3 regions of the Pseudoalteromonas sp. ASV78 genome follow, and region 1 is predicted to be linked to each of the others. Evidence: predicted binding sites of a transcription regulator. Region 1 holds the regulator's gene; each other region holds the start of a gene.
The links. Region 1 encodes MetJ, which represses methionine synthesis genes. Its sites were predicted from a motif close to TAGACGTCTAGACGTCTA; they were not measured.

Region 2: metA (homoserine O-acetyltransferase MetA) is a predicted target of MetJ. The motif match lies at 2,937-2,954, and genes of this name have one in related genera.
Region 3: metK (methionine adenosyltransferase) is a predicted target of MetJ. The motif match lies at 1,556-1,573, and genes of this name have one in related genera.

Annotation. Positions count from the first base shown of each region.
Region 1 is NZ_JBLOPA010000001.1:2,509,305-2,515,054, forward strand. Features, by position in the region: gene metL (bifunctional aspartate kinase/homoserine dehydrogenase II) at 1-143, opposite strand, end outside; gene metB (cystathionine gamma-synthase) at 150-1,412, opposite strand; gene metJ (met regulon transcriptional regulator MetJ) at 1,648-1,968, shown strand; gene ACMVDV_RS11420 (malic enzyme-like NAD(P)-binding protein) at 2,065-3,306, opposite strand; gene rpmE (50S ribosomal protein L31) at 3,864-4,076, opposite strand; gene priA (primosomal protein N') at 4,310-5,750, shown strand, end outside.
Region 2 is NZ_JBLOPA010000001.1:2,024,754-2,030,503, reverse strand. Features, by position in the region: gene ACMVDV_RS09230 (histone deacetylase) at 1-554, opposite strand, end outside; gene ACMVDV_RS09225 (PilZ domain-containing protein) at 621-983, opposite strand; gene ettA (energy-dependent translational throttle protein EttA) at 1,134-2,807, opposite strand; gene metA (homoserine O-acetyltransferase MetA) at 3,020-3,967, shown strand; gene ACMVDV_RS09210 (homocysteine S-methyltransferase family protein) at 3,957-5,024, shown strand; gene metH (methionine synthase) at 5,035-5,750, shown strand, end outside.
Region 3 is NZ_JBLOPA010000001.1:3,795,879-3,801,628, forward strand. Features, by position in the region: gene ACMVDV_RS17320 (diacylglycerol kinase) at 1-75, shown strand, start outside; gene metK (methionine adenosyltransferase) at 303-1,454, opposite strand; gene tkt (transketolase) at 1,732-3,723, shown strand; gene ACMVDV_RS17335 (hypothetical protein) at 4,043-4,486, shown strand; gene ACMVDV_RS17340 (pyrimidine/purine nucleoside phosphorylase) at 4,715-5,026, shown strand; gene hpf (ribosome hibernation-promoting factor, HPF/YfiA family) at 5,208-5,564, shown strand.

The DNA.
Region 1 (5,750 bases):
AACGTATTGGTGGTTTTACCGGCGGCAGAAACTACCACACAGTCACCCGCTTCAGTATGCGCTAAAATAATATTGGCAACGGCCTGATAACGCTCGGCTGAGCTTAAGCTAGAGCCACCAAATTTATGAACTATATTTACCATTTTCTATTACCACAAAGCCGTATGTGCTGGAGTCAGCTTAAATGAGCTTGATTGCTCTTTATCTTGTTGTTGCGAAACCGGTGTTGCTGTAGTTGCTGCATGCAGGCCTTGGCCCGGTTTCACTTTATTAAATACGCGATCTAAATCAGCCAGCAAATCTTTTGCGTCTTCAATACCGACCGAAATACGGATCAAAGTATCACCTACTCCGGCCGCTAAACGCGCGGTTGCTTCCATTCCAGCATGCGTCATGGTTGCTGGGTGGCAAATTAAACTCTCTACGCCACCTAATGATTCCGCTAAGCTGAATTCTTCAAGGCTAGTTAAAAATGCCGCGGCATCGTTAACATCACCTTTAATATCAAAGCTTACCATACCACCAAAGCCTCGTTGTTGTTGTTTTGCCAACTCATGTTGCGGGTGAGACTCAAGGCCAGGGTAATATACTTGGCTCACATAAGGCGAGTTTTCTAAATACAGGGCAATAATAAAGGCATTTTCTTGATGCTGACGCAGGCGGACATTCAACGTACGTAGGCCACGTAAGGTTAAATAGCTATCAAACGGTGCGCCGGTAATACCAATATTATTAGCCCACCATGCAAGCTCATCACCTAACTGTTGCGTTGCGGCAATCACAGCCCCACCCACTACATCGGAATGGCCATTAATATATTTAGTGGTTGAATGCACCACAATATCAACACCAAATTCAATGGGATTTTGTAACGCAGGTGACAAAAAGGTATTATCAGCGCCGACTAACGCACCGCACTGCTTTGCAATAGTGGTGATCGCTTTAATATCAGTTAAGCGTAAAATTGGATTACTTGGGGTTTCAATCCAAATGAGTTTTGGTTTGATCTCAAGAATTTTTTGATGGTTTTCAGCTTTAGTTAAATCTAAAACCACTAATTTTAATAGCCCGCGCTTTTCAAGCGAAGTAAATAAACGGTAACTGCCGCCATAACAATCATGTGGGATCACTAAAGTATCGTCACTGTTTAGCAGCTGAGTAGCTAAATGCACCGCAGCCATACCGGTTGCAGTGATTATACCCTTGGCGCCGCCTTCAAGTTTTGCAAGAGTTTCGGCTAAGATATCTCGATTTGGGTTACCGCTGCGGCCATAATCATATTGGCGCTTGGTATCAAAATCAGCAAATGAGTAGGTGGTCGATAAATGAATGGGAGGCACAACGGCGCCATGCTGTTTATCTGCATCAATGCCATTACGCACTGCAATAGTTGCTTTGTTCTTTTGACTCATAACGTCACCTACAATTAAATGGATGTTTAGACGTCTAAAAGGTTAGAGGATCGGATTTAATAAGTCAAAGCATTTATGCTGTTTTAGCTGCAACTATGGCAGTAAAAACATTTAAGTTGCTAGATGGCTAAATAACTAGTATTTGACTATCTTATTTAAAACGATAGAATTTCGGCATCTTTGCGCAGCAAAAGGTCGCGCAAACAATTAACAACCTGAGGCAACGACACATCCTATGGCTAAATGGAATGGTGAATATATTCACCCATACGCAGAACACGGGAAAAAATCAGAACAAGTTAAAAAGATCACCGTTTCGATCCCGTTAAATGTATTAAAAGTTTTAACTGATGAGCGTACTCGCCGTCAAATTAACAATCTTCGCCATGCAACAAATAGCGAACTGCTTTGTGAAGCATTTTTACACGCATTTACTGGCCAACCATTGCCAAACGATGAAGACTTACGTAAAGATAATCCAGAGAAAGTACCTGAAGAAGTGAAGAAAATCATGCTTGAGATGGGCTTAGAAGTGCCAATCCTCAACGAAGATTAAAAAAATATACTTCAGGAATTGTATACAAAAAAACCTCAGCGACTTACGTTACTGAGGTTTTTTATTATTGTGCCATTACAAATTGCAGCTGAGCAGCTACTCCATGTAGTTTTCCGGCATATCAATTTGTGCAACACCAGAGTCAATTGCCGCTTGCGCTACAGCTTTAGCTATACGCGGTAATAAACGCGGATCCATCGGTTTTGGAATAATATACTGCGCACCAAATTCAAGCTTATCAACACCCGCCGCTTTTAATACTTCTGCAGGTACTGGCTCTTTGGCAATGCTACGAATAGCGTCAACTGCGGCAATTTTCATTTCATCATTAATTTTACTGGCGCGTACATCTAACGCACCACGGAAAATAAATGGGAAACACAATACGTTATTTACTTGGTTTGGATAATCAGAACGACCCGTCGCCATAATTAAATCATTACGCGCACCGTGAGCAAGCTCAGGTGATATTTCTGGATCTGGGTTCGAACAAGCAAACACCACGGGTTTATCAGCCATCAATTTAAGATCTTCAGGGGCCAATAAGTTTGGCCCAGATACACCGACAAAGACATCGGCATCAGCAATCACATCTTGCAAGGTACGCTTATCGGTATTGTTAGCAAACAACTGCTTATATTCGTTTAAATCATCACGGCGAGTATGGATCACCCCTTTACGATCTAGCATATAAATATGTTCGCGTAGTGCGCCACACTTGATCAGCAGTTCCATACATGCAACCGCAGCGGCGCCCGCACCTAAGCACACGATAATCGCATCTTCAATATCTTTACCTTGCACTTCTAGTGCGTTGATCATGCCTGCTGCCGTGACGATTGCAGTACCATGTTGGTCATCGTGGAACACCGGAATACTACAACGTTCAATCAATGCTTTTTCGATTTCAAAACACTCTGGTGCTTTAATATCTTCTAAGTTAATACCACCAAACGTATCTGCGATGTTTGCCACCGTATTGATAAAGTCTTCCGTGGTATTGTGTTTCACTTCGATATCAATCGAATCAAGGCCTGCAAAGCGCTTAAATAATAACGCTTTACCTTCCATAACTGGTTTAGACGCCAATGGCCCTAAGTTACCTAAACCTAAGATTGCGGTACCGTTAGTAATAACCGCAACCATATTACCTTTACCTGTGTATTTATAGGCATTAGCAGGATCAGCAGCGATTTCACGTACAGGTTCTGCAACACCGGGGCTATATGCTAAAGCGAGATCTTGGACTGTTTCAGCCGGCTTAGTAAGCTCGACACTGATTTTTCCTGGAACGGGATGCGAATGGTAATGTAAAGCTTGTTCACGAAAATCTGACATAACGCGATTTTATCCTGCAAGTAAGTTAAGTTGAAAGTGAGAGTAAGCAGTTCTTATAGGGAACGATACCTATATTATAATTAAATTCAAGCAATATCAGGTCTATCCTGTTATATGCTATATCCGTTAATTTTATGCGTTTTATCGTCAAGTTTTGCAAAAAAACTGCAATTTAAAGCGATAAAAACAGCATAAAGCATCAAAAAACCCAACCAAAAATGCTTGTTAAGTGAATATTTAAAGCAAAAACTATAAGCAAAAGCAGATATTCACATAAGTGAGACGTTAGCAACATTTAGCAGCATAAAGGCTAACTTTATCGACAAAAACATTTAATCTAGCGTTTTAATACGATAATCAATATAGAGAATAAATCACGATTTGTCTGTTATTTGCTCGCTATACTGGGTATAAAAATGGGAAATAGTCACACTATAATGAATGCATGAAGTAACCCTAAATAAGCAGGCATTAAGCGCAAGATGGGCGCCGTTTTTATAAATTACAGGCATAAAAAAAAGCACCCTAAGGTGCTTTTTCCGACAAAACAACAAGAATTACTTGCTGCTAAGTGAACCGAAACGCTTGTTAAAGCGATCAACACGGCCACCAGTGTCTAAAACTTTTTGCTTACCAGTGTAAAACGGGTGACACGCAGAACATACGTCTAAGTGAATGTCTTTACACAGTGTAGAACTAGTTTCGAATTTATTTCCGCATGAACATGATGCTGAAATTACTTCGTACTTAGGGTGAATACCTTCTTTCATAGAAACCTCTAGTTAAGGCCGCATCGCTCTCCAAACCCGAAGTCTGGCACCATACGTCGTTAAAACAAATTATTTAGGACGCGTATTCTATGCAACAACCCCGCTTGCTACAAGCTTTAAATACCGTTTTTGCTAATAAAATAACCAAAAACTGTAAAGCCGAGATTCGCTGCTAGGTTTTTAGCTGTAATTTTAGTACATTAACTTCCTTGCTAGTTACTGTTTGGGTTGTTATGAGTTTTGTTGAAGTTGCTATAAAAGTTCCGTTGCAGCGCACCTTTGATTATCGTATCCCAGCGCAACTGAGCGGTTTATCAACACCACCTCAGGTTGGTGCAAGAGTCATGGTCCCGTTTGGCAATCAGCGTAAAGTTGCTGTGGTATTGGCTTTAAAAACACACAGCGACGTGCCCGCCGACAAACTCAAAGACATGTTTGAAGTCATTGACGATGAACCTATTTTATCACCGCAACATATCGAGTTATTGCGCTTTACTGCTCGTTATTACTGCTACCCGTTAGGCGAAACTATTCATATTGCCCTGCCTAGCGCACTACGCCAAGGGTTATGCCCTGATAAAAGCAGTATCAATATGGTGGCACTCACCGACAAAGGAGCCAAGCTGCCGTCATTAAAAGCAAAAAGCCAGTTAAACTTGCTTAAGCAGTTGGCCGAATCGGGGAAATCGTCTTTAACAGAATTAAAAGCGCTGGGGTTTAGTAAAAAAACCATCGACAGCCTACTGAATAAAGCACTGATCAGCCAAACCATCGAACACGACAATCAATGGCAGCAACAAACACCCACGGTGAGCACTAAACCGACGTTAAATAAAGAACAAGCGGTTGCCTGCAGCACAATTAATCAAGCGCAAGGCTTTAATAGCTTTTTACTTGAAGGCGTCACTGGTAGCGGTAAAACCGAAGTCTATTTACAGTGCCTTGAAGACGTTTTAAAACGTGGTGAGCAAGCGTTAGTACTGGTACCTGAAATAGGCCTTACACCGCAAACCGTCAACCGCTTTCGTCGCCGTTTTCCAGATACGCCGATTATGCTGTGGCATTCAGCGTTGACCGATAATGAACGCCTGCAAACATGGCGCTTTTGCGAAAAAGCCAGCTGTGCCATAGTGATCGGCACCCGTTCGAGTATCTTTTTGCCGTTTTTAAAACTCGGCATGATCATTGTCGATGAAGAGCATGACAGCTCCTTTAAACAACAAGACACACTACGCTACCACGCCAGAGACTTAGCCGCTTACCGTGCATTTCAGCATAAAATACCGCTTATTTTAGGCTCAGCCACACCTGCTCTTGAGACTTTACATAAAGCACTGAATAACAAATATCAATTATTAAGCCTCACGCAACGCGCACAAACCAGCACCGATAATAAATTTCAATTATTGGATATGAAAGGTCAGCCGGATCAAGCGGGAATAGCCCACGGCAGCCTAGCGACGATTCGCCAGCATTTAAAGCGTGGCAAGCAAGTGATGGTATTTTTAAATCGTCGTGGCTTTGCACCGACCTTGATTTGCCATGAATGCGGCTGGCTCAGTGAATGCAAACGTTGCAGCACCAGTGCGACTTTCCATAAAGCAATCGGCCAGATGATTTGCCATCATTGCGGCGAGCAAGAACGGGTGCCGCACCAGTGCCCAGATTGCGGCA
Region 2 (5,750 bases), 480 kb from region 1:
CAATGAATTGAACAGGTATAGGCATAAGGTTGGTGTTGTAACATGGCTGCGGTGCCATCGCCTTGGTGTACGTCTAAGTCAAAAATCAATACATTAGTAACTTCACCCGATTGGATCAGCGTTTGCGCAGTAAAGGCTAAATCGTTGACCATACAATAGCCAGAGCCAAAATCGCTGTGGGCGTGGTGTGTACCGCCTGCTAAATGGCATGCAATGCCATGTTTAAGGGCTAAGCGTGCAGTTTGCAACGTGCCAATTGGCGCGGTAAAAGTACGTGCCATTAATTGTTCAGACCACGGTAGCCCAATACGACGCATCGCTTTATCACCTAAGCGGTTATGCCATAAATCTTGAATGTAATTATCACAATGTACCAATTCAAGCGTCTCAGGGTTGCCAAGTTGAGGTGTTATAAGATTGCTATTAATTAATCCCAGCGCTTTGACTTGCTGGTATAAATTAGCAAACTTACTCATAACAAAGCGATGATTAGGATCAAAGTTAAACGAATAGTTGGGATGGTAAACCAATGGTAGATGTGGATTTAGCGCCATAGTCAGATTGTGTTGCGAATTTTCTCTAGGGTAACCTACTGGATAACTGCAATCCAGTTACTTGCTTTACGCTCCATGGATCAAACTCTCAAGTTCACGATGTAGTAAATCATCATCGGCGAGATTCAACTCAATTAAGCGTTTTAAATGGGTGATACTATCAATATCAATATGGGTGCATTTTAAGCCGATATGTTGCTGCTCGATATGACAAATAGTGACCGTCATCGCGATGATGATATCGCTTTGTGGAAGTTTAAAGGCCAAAATAGCACTACTGTTTTTTGCAAAATTAAACTCACTATTGCGACTAACTAACGCACCATTTAATGAGATATCAAGCAACTGGCACGGATAACTGTGGGTATTATTGGTTAAATGCGCAGGAGTTGAAAATAAAATGCGCGTGTAATGTCGACGGTTTTCCATGGTTATTCCTTTTAGTTGCATTAAGCTAAGTATAGCGTGTTTTTTAGTCGCTTGTAGCAAGCGTTTTTTGTTTCAGAAATAAAAAGCCCCACATAAATGCGGGGCTTAAAATATGTTTAGAACCTAGAACCTAGAACCTAGAACTTAGACCTAACCAATCTTCTTGTACTTAATACGCTTAGGTTGCGTAGCCGCAGTGCCTAAGGTCTTTTTAAGCCATTCTTCATATTCAGTGTAGTTACCATCGAAGAAGTTAATTTGGCCTTCGTCACGGTAATCTAAAATATGTGTCGCAATACGGTCCAAGAACCAACGGTCATGCGAGATACACATAACACAGCCTGGGAATTCTAAAATTGCATTCTCAAGGGCACGTAATGTTTCCACGTCCAAATCATTGGTTGGCTCATCCAGTAGGATAACATTGCCACCGGCTTTTAATAATTTAGCTAAATGCAGACGGTTGCGTTCACCACCTGATAAGTCTTTAACAAACTTTTGCTGATCGTTACCTTTGAAGTTAAAGCGACTCACATAGGCACGGCTTTGGAATTCAAAGTTACCAATTTTCAGTACGTCTTGGCCGTTTGAAATTTCTTGGAAAACAGTGTTGCTGTCATCCATATTGCCACGGAACTGATCAACGGTTGCCAGTTCAACCGTTTCACCTAGGTTAATTTCGCCGCTGTCTTGTTTGTCTTCACCGCTAAGCATTTTAAACAGCGTTGATTTACCCGCACCATTGGCACCGATAATGCCAACAATTGCGCCTTTCGGCACAGTAAAGCTTAGATCATCAATCAATACACGATCGCCAAAGCTTTTCTTCAAGTTTTTAACTTCAATAACTTGATCCCCTAGACGTGGTCCAGGTGGAATAAATAGCTCATTGGTTTCATTACGTTTTTGGTAATCAGACTGCTGCATTTCAGTAAATTGCGCCATACGCGCTTTTGACTTAGCTTGACGACCTTTTTGGTTTGAACGTACCCACTCAAGTTCTTGTGCAATTGATTTTTGACGGGCTTTTTCAGATTTTTGCTCTTGTTGTAAACGAGCATCTTTTTGCTCAAGCCAAGAAGAGTAGTTACCTTCCCACGGAATACCTTCACCACGGTCAAGCTCTAAAATCCAACCTGCTACATTATCAAGGAAGTAACGGTCATGGGTTACCGCCACAACGGTGCCTTCGTAATCATGTAAGAAGCGCTCAAGCCAGGCTACAGATTCAGCATCTAAGTGGTTAGTAGGCTCATCGAGGATAAGCATATCTGGTTTTTCAAGCAGTAAACGACAGATAGCGACACGGCGACGCTCACCACCTGACAAAAATTCTATTTTAGCATCCCACTCAGGTAAACGAAGGGCATCGGCGGCGCGCTCTAATACGTTATCGATGTTATGACCGTCGTGGGCTTGAATAATGGCTTCAAGCTCACCTTGCTCTTTGGCAAGTGCGTCAAAGTCAGCATCTTCCATCGCGTATTCGTTATATACTTCATCAAGACGGTTAAGCGCGTTTTTCACTTCGCTGACTGCTTCTTCCACAGTTTCACGAACCGTTTTGCTTTCATCTAGAATAGGCTCTTGCGGTAAGTAACCAATTTTAGTGCCCGGTTGAGGATATGCCTCACCTTCAAACTCTTGATCAAGGCCGGCCATAATACGTAGCAACGTTGATTTACCAGAACCGTTTAAACCAAGGACACCAATTTTTGCGCCCGGAAAAAAATGCAAAGAAATATCTTTTAAGATAGTGCGTTTAGGTGGCACAACCTTAGATACTCGACTCATCGAGAATATAAACTTATCAGGTAAAACCATGAAAGGAGCCTTCAAATAATAATAAAAATTTCAATGTTGTATTGTAGTGGCTGACAGGTGAAACAGTCAACGAAACTACAAAGTTGGCTGGGTGTTTTGAGCAAATAGGTTAACGATTTTAAATTCATTTGGACATCTAAACATCTAGAGGTTGAAATTTCCAGCTATCCGTTCATAATTAGCCATTGGTTAAATATGCCTTGGAGATGAGTATGCCTATTACCGTTAAAGATGAATTGCCCGCAATTGCGAAGTTACGCCAAGAAAACGTATTCGTAATGCCAAAAAGCCGCGCTAAAACGCAAGAGATCCGTCCGATGCGGTTGGCGATTTTAAACTTAATGCCTAATAAGGTTGAAACCGAGGTGCAGTTTATTCGTTTGCTTGCTAATTCCCCCTTACAGGTAAATGTCGAGTTATTACGTTTAGACACTCATCGCAGCAGTAGTAACTCAGAGCAGCATTTAGACACTTTCTACCGTTATTTCTCTGAGGTGAAAGACAACAACTACGATGCATTACTCATTACCGGCGCACCATTGGCACATTTAGAATATGATGATGTAGCCTACTGGGATGAACTAAAAGTAATTTTAGATTGGGCGGAGCAGCATGTTACCTCAACATTATTTTCGTGTTGGGCGGCCCATGCGGGTTTATTTCATCATCATAATTTAAAGCGTGAATTAAAAGAAAATAAGCTCTGTGGCGTGTTTACTCACAAATGTTATTTTGAACATGGCGCCTTAACCCGTGGTTTTGACGACACCTTTGTAGTGCCGCACTCGCGTTATGGTCATATTGATATTGAAAAAATTAACGCCTGTGATGACTTAGTTGTACTAGCAGGTTCAGAGCAAGTAGGCGCTTACTTAATAAAAAATAAATCCGGCAGCCAAGTGTATATTACTGGGCATCCTGAGTATGATGCCGACACTTTAAAAGGCGAATATCAGCGCGATTTAGAAAAAGGCCCCGATGCGCCACTGCCAGAAAATTACTTTCCAGATAACAACCCAGATAACGAGCCGTCGAAAACTTGGCAAAGCCATGCCTTTTTGCTTTTTTCGAACTGGTTAAATTATTATGTGTACCAAACCACACCCTATGATATTAATTTAGTTAGCCAAGCCGTAAGGACTAACAACTATGCCGAATAATTTAGAAAACAAAAGCGCCGAGTTAATTGAAGCGCTACAACAGCGTATTTTAATTCTTGATGGTGCTATGGGTACCATGATCCAAGAGCATAAACTAGAAGAACAAGACTACCGTGGCGAGCGCTTTAAAGACTGGCATGTGCTAATCAAAGGTAATAATGACTTATTAAGCATTACACAACCAAAAATAATTGCTGATATTCATCGTGGCTTTTTAAATGCCGGTGCCGACATTATCGAAACCAATACCTTTAACTCGACCACCATTTCGATGGAAGATTACGACATGGCCAGTATCAGCCGTGAAGTAAACTTAGAGTCGGCTAAATTAGCGCGTAGTATTTGCGATGAATTTACTGCTAAAAATCCAGCTAAACCACGTTATGTTGCAGGGGTTTTGGGGCCAACCTCGAAAACCTGTTCAATCTCGCCTGATGTCAACGACCCCGGTTATCGCAATGTGACGTTTGATAAATTAGTCACAGCGTATGTTGAATCAACGCTTGCCCTGATGGAAGGTGGTGTTGATTTAATTTTGATTGAAACCATTTTTGATACGCTTAATGCAAAAGCGGCGTCGTTCGCGGTGGAAGAAGCTTTTGAGCAAGCAGAGCGCAAGTTGCCAGTGATGATTTCTGGCACCATTACCGATGCATCAGGGCGTACATTATCAGGGCAAACTACCGAGGCGTTTTATAATTCGATTCGCCACATTAAGCCGATTTCAATTGGCCTCAATTGTGCGCTTGGTCCAGATTTATTACGTCAATACGTAGAAGAATTATCGCGTGTTTGTGAAACTTACACCTCAGTGCACCCCAATGCAGGCTTGCCTAACGAGTTTGGTGAGTACGATTTAGAGGCCCCTGAAATGGCAAAAGAAATAATCGATTGGGGTAAGTCTGGCTTTATCAATATTGTTGGCGGTTGCTGTGGTACTACGCCCGCGCACATCAGGGCATTTGCCAAAGGGCTTGAAGGGGTTAAACCTCGCCCATTGCCAGAGCTTGAAGTGCGTATGCGCTTATCAGGCCTTGAAGCGTGTAATTTAAACTAAGGTAGCCGAGATGACACAAAAAATAGCAGTATTTACCAACGTTGGCGAACGTACCAATGTGACCGGCTCAGCCATGTTCAAACGTTTGATCATGGAAGAAGATTACGAGAGTGCGCTTAATGTTGCCCGCGAACAAGTAGAAAACGGCGCACAGGTTATTGATATCAACATGGACGAAGCCATGCTGGACTCAAAAGCCGCCATGGTGAAGTTTTTAAATTTGATTGCCTCCGAGCCTGATATTTCTCGCGTGCCAATTATGGTCGACTCTTCTAAGTGGGAAGTCATTGAAGCGGGCTTAAAGTGCATTCAAGGCAAGGCAATTGTAAACTCAATCTCGCTAAAAGAAGGTGAAGAGCCATTTATTCGCCAAGCTAAAATTATTAAGCGTTTTGGCGCCGCAGCTGTGGTTATGGCGTTTGATACCGACGGCCAAGCAGATACAGCCGATCGCAAATTTGAAATTTGTCAGCGCAGTTACCGCATTTTGGTGGATGAAATTGGCTTTGCGCCAGAAGATATTATTTTCGACCCTAACATCTTTGCGGTAGCCACCGGTATTGAAGAGCACGACAATTACGCCGTGGAGTTTATTGAAGGCACCCGCCGTATCAAGCAAAACTTGCCACACTGTAAAGTGTCGGGCGGGGTGTCAAATGTATCATTCTCGTTCCGTGGTAATAACCCCGTGCGAGAAGCCATTCACTCAGTGTTTTTATACCATGC
Region 3 (5,750 bases), 1.3 Mb from region 1:
AGCCTAGCGTTACTAGTATTGCTAATAGTGTGGGGTGTTGCGGGGTATGAAAAAATACTTACATTGATAGGATAGGTAGTGAGGTAAAATGTCACTGGCTTCGAGCGACGAGCTTCGAATACAGCCTAACAGCTAGTCACTTTCTAAAACCTAGCTTTAATTGCGCGGGGTAAACCCGAGCCTACGTCTGGTAGCAGCGAGTTTACCTCGCGACAATAACCTAGGCATTTACAACAACATAATCAGCAGACATAAAAAAAGCGCCAATCGGCGCTTTTCTTACATTCACCCAGATGCTGGTATTAAAGGCCAGCGGCTGCGCGAAGTGCGTCTGCTTTATCTGTACGCTCCCAAGGGAATTCATCACGACCGAAGTGCCCGTAAGCAGCGGTTGGTTGATAAATTGGGCGCTCAAGATCAAGCATTTTAATTAGACCATAAGGGCGTAAGTCAAAGTGTTCACGAATTAATTCGATTAAACGTGACTCTTCAAGCTTACTGGTGCCAAATGTTTCAACACTGATTGAGGTAGGCTCTGCAACACCAATTGCGTAAGACACTTGTAGCTCACACTTATCAGCAAGGCCAGCAGCAACGATGTTTTTAGCAACGTAACGTGCAGCGTACGCAGCGCTACGGTCAACTTTTGAAGGATCTTTACCAGAGAATGCACCGCCACCGTGACGAGCCATACCGCCGTATGTATCAACGATGATTTTACGACCAGTAAGACCACAGTCACCCATTGGGCCACCGATTACAAAACGGCCAGTCGGGTTAATGAAAAATTTAGTGGCGCTTGAGATAAGCTCAGCAGGAAGTACCGGTTTGATGATAGTTTCCATCACGGCTTCGACTAAATCTTTTTGTGAAATGTCTTCACTGTGTTGAGTAGAAAGTACTACTGCATCAATGCTTACAGGCTTGCCATTTTCGTATGCAAATGTAACTTGTGATTTTGCATCTGGGCGTAACCAGTTTAGCTCGCCGCTTTTACGTACTTGCGCTTGACGCTGTACTAAACGGTGTGAGTAAGTGATTGGTGCAGGCATTAATACTTCAGTTTCGTTACATGCATAACCAAACATTAAACCTTGGTCACCAGCGCCTTGTTCTTCAGGGCTAGTACGGTCAACACCTTGGTTGATATCAGGTGATTGCTTACCGATAGTGTTTAAAATAGCACAAGAATCAGCATCAAAACCCATGTCTGAATGGGTGTAACCAATTTCACGTACAGTTTTACGGGTGATCTCTTCGATATCAACCCATGCGCTAGTAGTGATTTCACCACCAACCATAACCATACCAGTCTTAACGTAAGTTTCACATGCAACACGGGCATGAGAATCTTGTTCTAAGATGGCATCAAGTACCGCGTCAGAGATTTGGTCCGCGATTTTATCCGGATGACCTTCAGAAACAGATTCAGAAGTAAATAAATGTTTTGCCATTGTCTTTCTGCTCACAAATATTGCGCTTCACAAACGTCGGTAAGAGCGCTAAAAAATTAAGGGGCGTATTTTATCTAAAACAACGATAGTTGCATAGTGTTTTTACGCCTAGACGTCTAAATAAAATTACTAATAACTTTTTGTTCTTAAAAAATTTTCATAATAGCCAATTTAATCAGGGTTTTTAATTGCACACAGCCCCTACAATAAGTAAGAATGGGTGTTCTTGAAAAACACACAACAACCAGCGCAAATACAGTTAAAGGTAGGAGAATTCATGCCGTCTCGCAAAGAACTTGCAAATGCTATTCGCGTCTTATCAATGGACGCAGTACAACAGGCCAAATCAGGCCACCCTGGAGCCCCTATGGGCATGGCTGATATCGCAGAAGTACTATGGCGCGATTATCTAAATCATAATCCAACAAATCCAGAGTGGGTAGACAGAGATCGATTTATACTCTCAAATGGCCACGGTTCAATGCTTATTTATTCTCTATTGCACTTAAGTGGTTATGATTTGCCAATTGAGGAAATTAAAAACTTCCGTCAAATGCATTCAAAAACACCTGGTCACCCAGAGTACGGTTATGCACCAGGGATTGAAACCACTACGGGCCCACTTGGTCAAGGGATCACAAATGCAGTCGGTATGGCGATTGCTGAAAAAGCATTAGCGGCACAATTTAACCGTGAAGGCCATGAGATTGTTGATCACCACACATATACGTTCTTAGGCGATGGTTGCTTAATGGAAGGTATTTCTCATGAAGCCTGTTCACTTGCCGGCACATTAGGCCTAGGTAAGCTTGTTGCGTTTTGGGATGACAACGGTATTTCAATCGATGGTGAAGTGGAAGGCTGGTTTAGTGATGATACCCCAGCACGCTTTAAAGCTTACGGTTGGCATGTAGTAAGTAATGTTGACGGCCATGATTCAGATGCAATTCGCGCAGCCATCGAAGAAGCACGCAGTGTGACTGACAAGCCAACGCTTATTTGTTGTAAAACAGTGATCGGTTACGGTTCACCAAATAAATCAGGTAGTCATGATTGTCACGGCGCACCACTAGGTGAAGACGAAATCAAAGCAGCCCGCGAGTTCCTAGGTTGGACCGGTGAGGCATTTGAAATCCCAGCTGATATTTATGCTCAATGGGATGGCAAAGAAAAGGGTAAACAACTTGAAGCGAGCTGGGATGAAAAATTTGCCGCGTACGCCGCTGCACACCCTGAGCTAGCCGCTGAATTTAAACGCCGTACTAGCAGTGAGTTGCCCGCTGATTGGGCTGAAAAATCACAAGCTTATATTGAGCAACTAGACGCAAACCCAGCAAACCCAGCATCACGTAAAGCATCGCAAGATGCACTGAATGCATTTGGCCCGTTACTGCCTGAATTTATGGGCGGCTCTGCGGATTTAGCCGGTTCTAACCTGACTATTTGGAAAGGTTCTAAAGGCTTAACGCGCGATGATGCTAGCGGTAACTACATCTACTACGGTGTGCGTGAGTTTGGTATGTCGGCGATTATGAATGGTATTGCACTGCATAAAGGTTTTATTCCTTACGGCGCAACCTTCCTAATGTTTATGGAATACGCACGTAATGCAGTACGTATGGCTGCACTGATGAAAGTGCCAAGCATTTTTGTATACACCCACGATTCAATTGGTTTAGGTGAAGATGGTCCAACTCACCAACCGGTAGAGCAAATTGCTAGCATGCGTTTAACGCCAAACCTAGTTAACTGGCGCCCGTGTGACCAAGTTGAGTCTGCGATTGCATGGCAACAAGCGATTGAACGCCAAGACGGTCCAACATCACTGATCTTTACTCGCCAAGGCCTTGAGCAACAAACACGCTCAGCACAGCAATTAAGTGACGTGAAAAAAGGCGGTTACGTGCTGAGCTGTGATGGCGAGCCTGAGCTTATCTTAATCGCAACTGGCTCTGAGGTGCAATTAGCACAAGATTCAGCCGCTGAATTACGTCAGCAAGGTAAAAAAGTACGTGTTGTCTCTATGCCATCGACCGATGTATTTGATGCACAAGATGCCGCTTACAAAGAAAGCGTATTACCGGCAGCCGTTTCACGCCGCGTAGCGGTAGAAGCAGGCATTGCAGACTACTGGTATAAATATGTAGGCCTAAACGGCGCTGTAGTGGGGATGACCACCTTTGGTGAGTCAGCACCTGCTAACGAGCTGTTTGAGCACTTTGGCTTCACGGTAGAAAACATCGTAAACAAAGCTAACGAATTGTTTTAGTCTTTAACGATTAAAATTTAAAAGCCCGCACTGTGCTAAACGCAGCGCGGGCTTTTTTGTATGGAGCTGTTAGCCGTCAGCCATCAGCCATCAGTTTTTAATTTGAGGCACAGTGCCAAGGAAAAATCGTAGGAGGGTGCTTTAGCCCCGATTGTATGGTGTTCAAATTGCCTTATCTGATTTTGCTTTAAGCTGAACAAAAACTTAGTGATAGTAATATCTTAGCTAATTTGTTAAAACTATAATAATTTAGAAAGATGAGCGTTAAATCAGCAGGAATATTAACGATTAGCGCACTGTAAAATGGTTATCTTTCCCTATGAAAATTCGACACCGCAATTTCATTTATTTATTTCTAATTTCGATAGTCAGCGTTGCTCATGGTGTTGCTTTAAGCTTTGCACCTATACACGACAAGTTTGAGTTTGGAATTAGTAATTTCATATTTGGGATATTAGGCTTTTCTGCGATGTCCATTGTCGATTCACTCGTAAACAAATATTTGAAAAAGCCCAAGGAATATTGGGAAAAGCCAAGCTTAGATATGAAGCTATTTAGCACTAAATCGCCTCTAGTTATGTTTTTTGGGTTGGGCGCTGTTTTTACAGTGGTATCGGTATTTGGACTGATGGGATACTTTATTGAAGTCGGCACTATTAGTTCTGCACATTTGTTTTTCCTAATGGGTGGAATAATTTGTTTTATATCGGCTGGAATTAACTACCAAGTCTTCAAATCACACTATGAGAAACATAATAAGTAAATGCAGATGACGCAAAACAACGGCTCGACTGATTAGAGCGTTACCACTGTTTATCACAGCTAAAAATTTATTTAACTCTTAAACACTTTACGCGCTAAAGCACGACCTACAATGTAAGCCCGAAGCCCATGAGTATTTTTCATTACTATGACTCTTCCCTTGCAAGCTTTTTGAGTATCAGGCACTGTGGGGGTAATTAAATTATAAATACTATAAACAGGAGTGAGGATGTCTCAGTTTGATAATGTAAGTGTGGTTAAACAAGCCAATGTGTATTTTGACGGTAAAGTCTCAAGTCGTACCGTGGTTTTTGCTGATGGCAGCACTAAAACGTTAGGTTTTATGCAGCCGGGTGAGTTTGAATTTGCTACTAGCAAAAAAGAGTTGATGGAGCTTAATGGCGGTCAGTGGCAAGTATTACTGCCTGGTGAAAGTGAATGGCAGACAATGTCAGCAGGGGAGTCATTTAACGTTGATGCTAACGTCACTTTCCAAGTTAAAGTTGCTGACTTTGCAGATTATTGCTGTTCGTATACTTAATATACAAATTAAGTGACACGCTGAAAGCCCGCTATGCGCGGGTTTTTGCATATTTAATACTCTGAGGATGATCTAAATCATAGTGAGTAACAAATAAATTCCATATTTATGCTTTTCTGCCTTGTGTTAATCTAAATAGCCCCCAATACTACTTATGAGGTAACATAAAAAAGGATACCCTATGAAAATTAATCTTTCTGGTCACCATGTTGACGTTACTGACTCTATTAGAGAGCACATCAACGAAAAATTTTCAAAAATTGCGAGCCATTTTCCATCTCTGATCGCACTCGATATCATTCTTTCAAAAGAGCATCATAAGCTCCAAGCAGAAATTAGCACCATATACGAAGGCGCGCGTTTATCCGTTAAAGGCGAGAACGAAATTCTTTACCCAGCTATTGCAAACGCGGCTAAAAAACTCGATGCAGCACTAAAGCATCGTAAAGGCCAAATTAAAGCCAATTTACATGAAAAACCGGTGAGCACTACACCTGAAATTGCTCATGAAATTATTCAAGAAATGGACCTACGTTAATTAATAAATACGCTAGGTTCTAGGTAACTAGAATCTAGCGAACTAGTCAGCTACCTCTAATTTTCTCACTTTCAATCCTCGGCAAAACATTGTAACTTGCTTATTATTAACTATCAGTAGTAAGCACACAGATGCAATCAGCAGTATCAACTTGGCAAACCCGTTTAAACGCATTGGGCCCTGGTA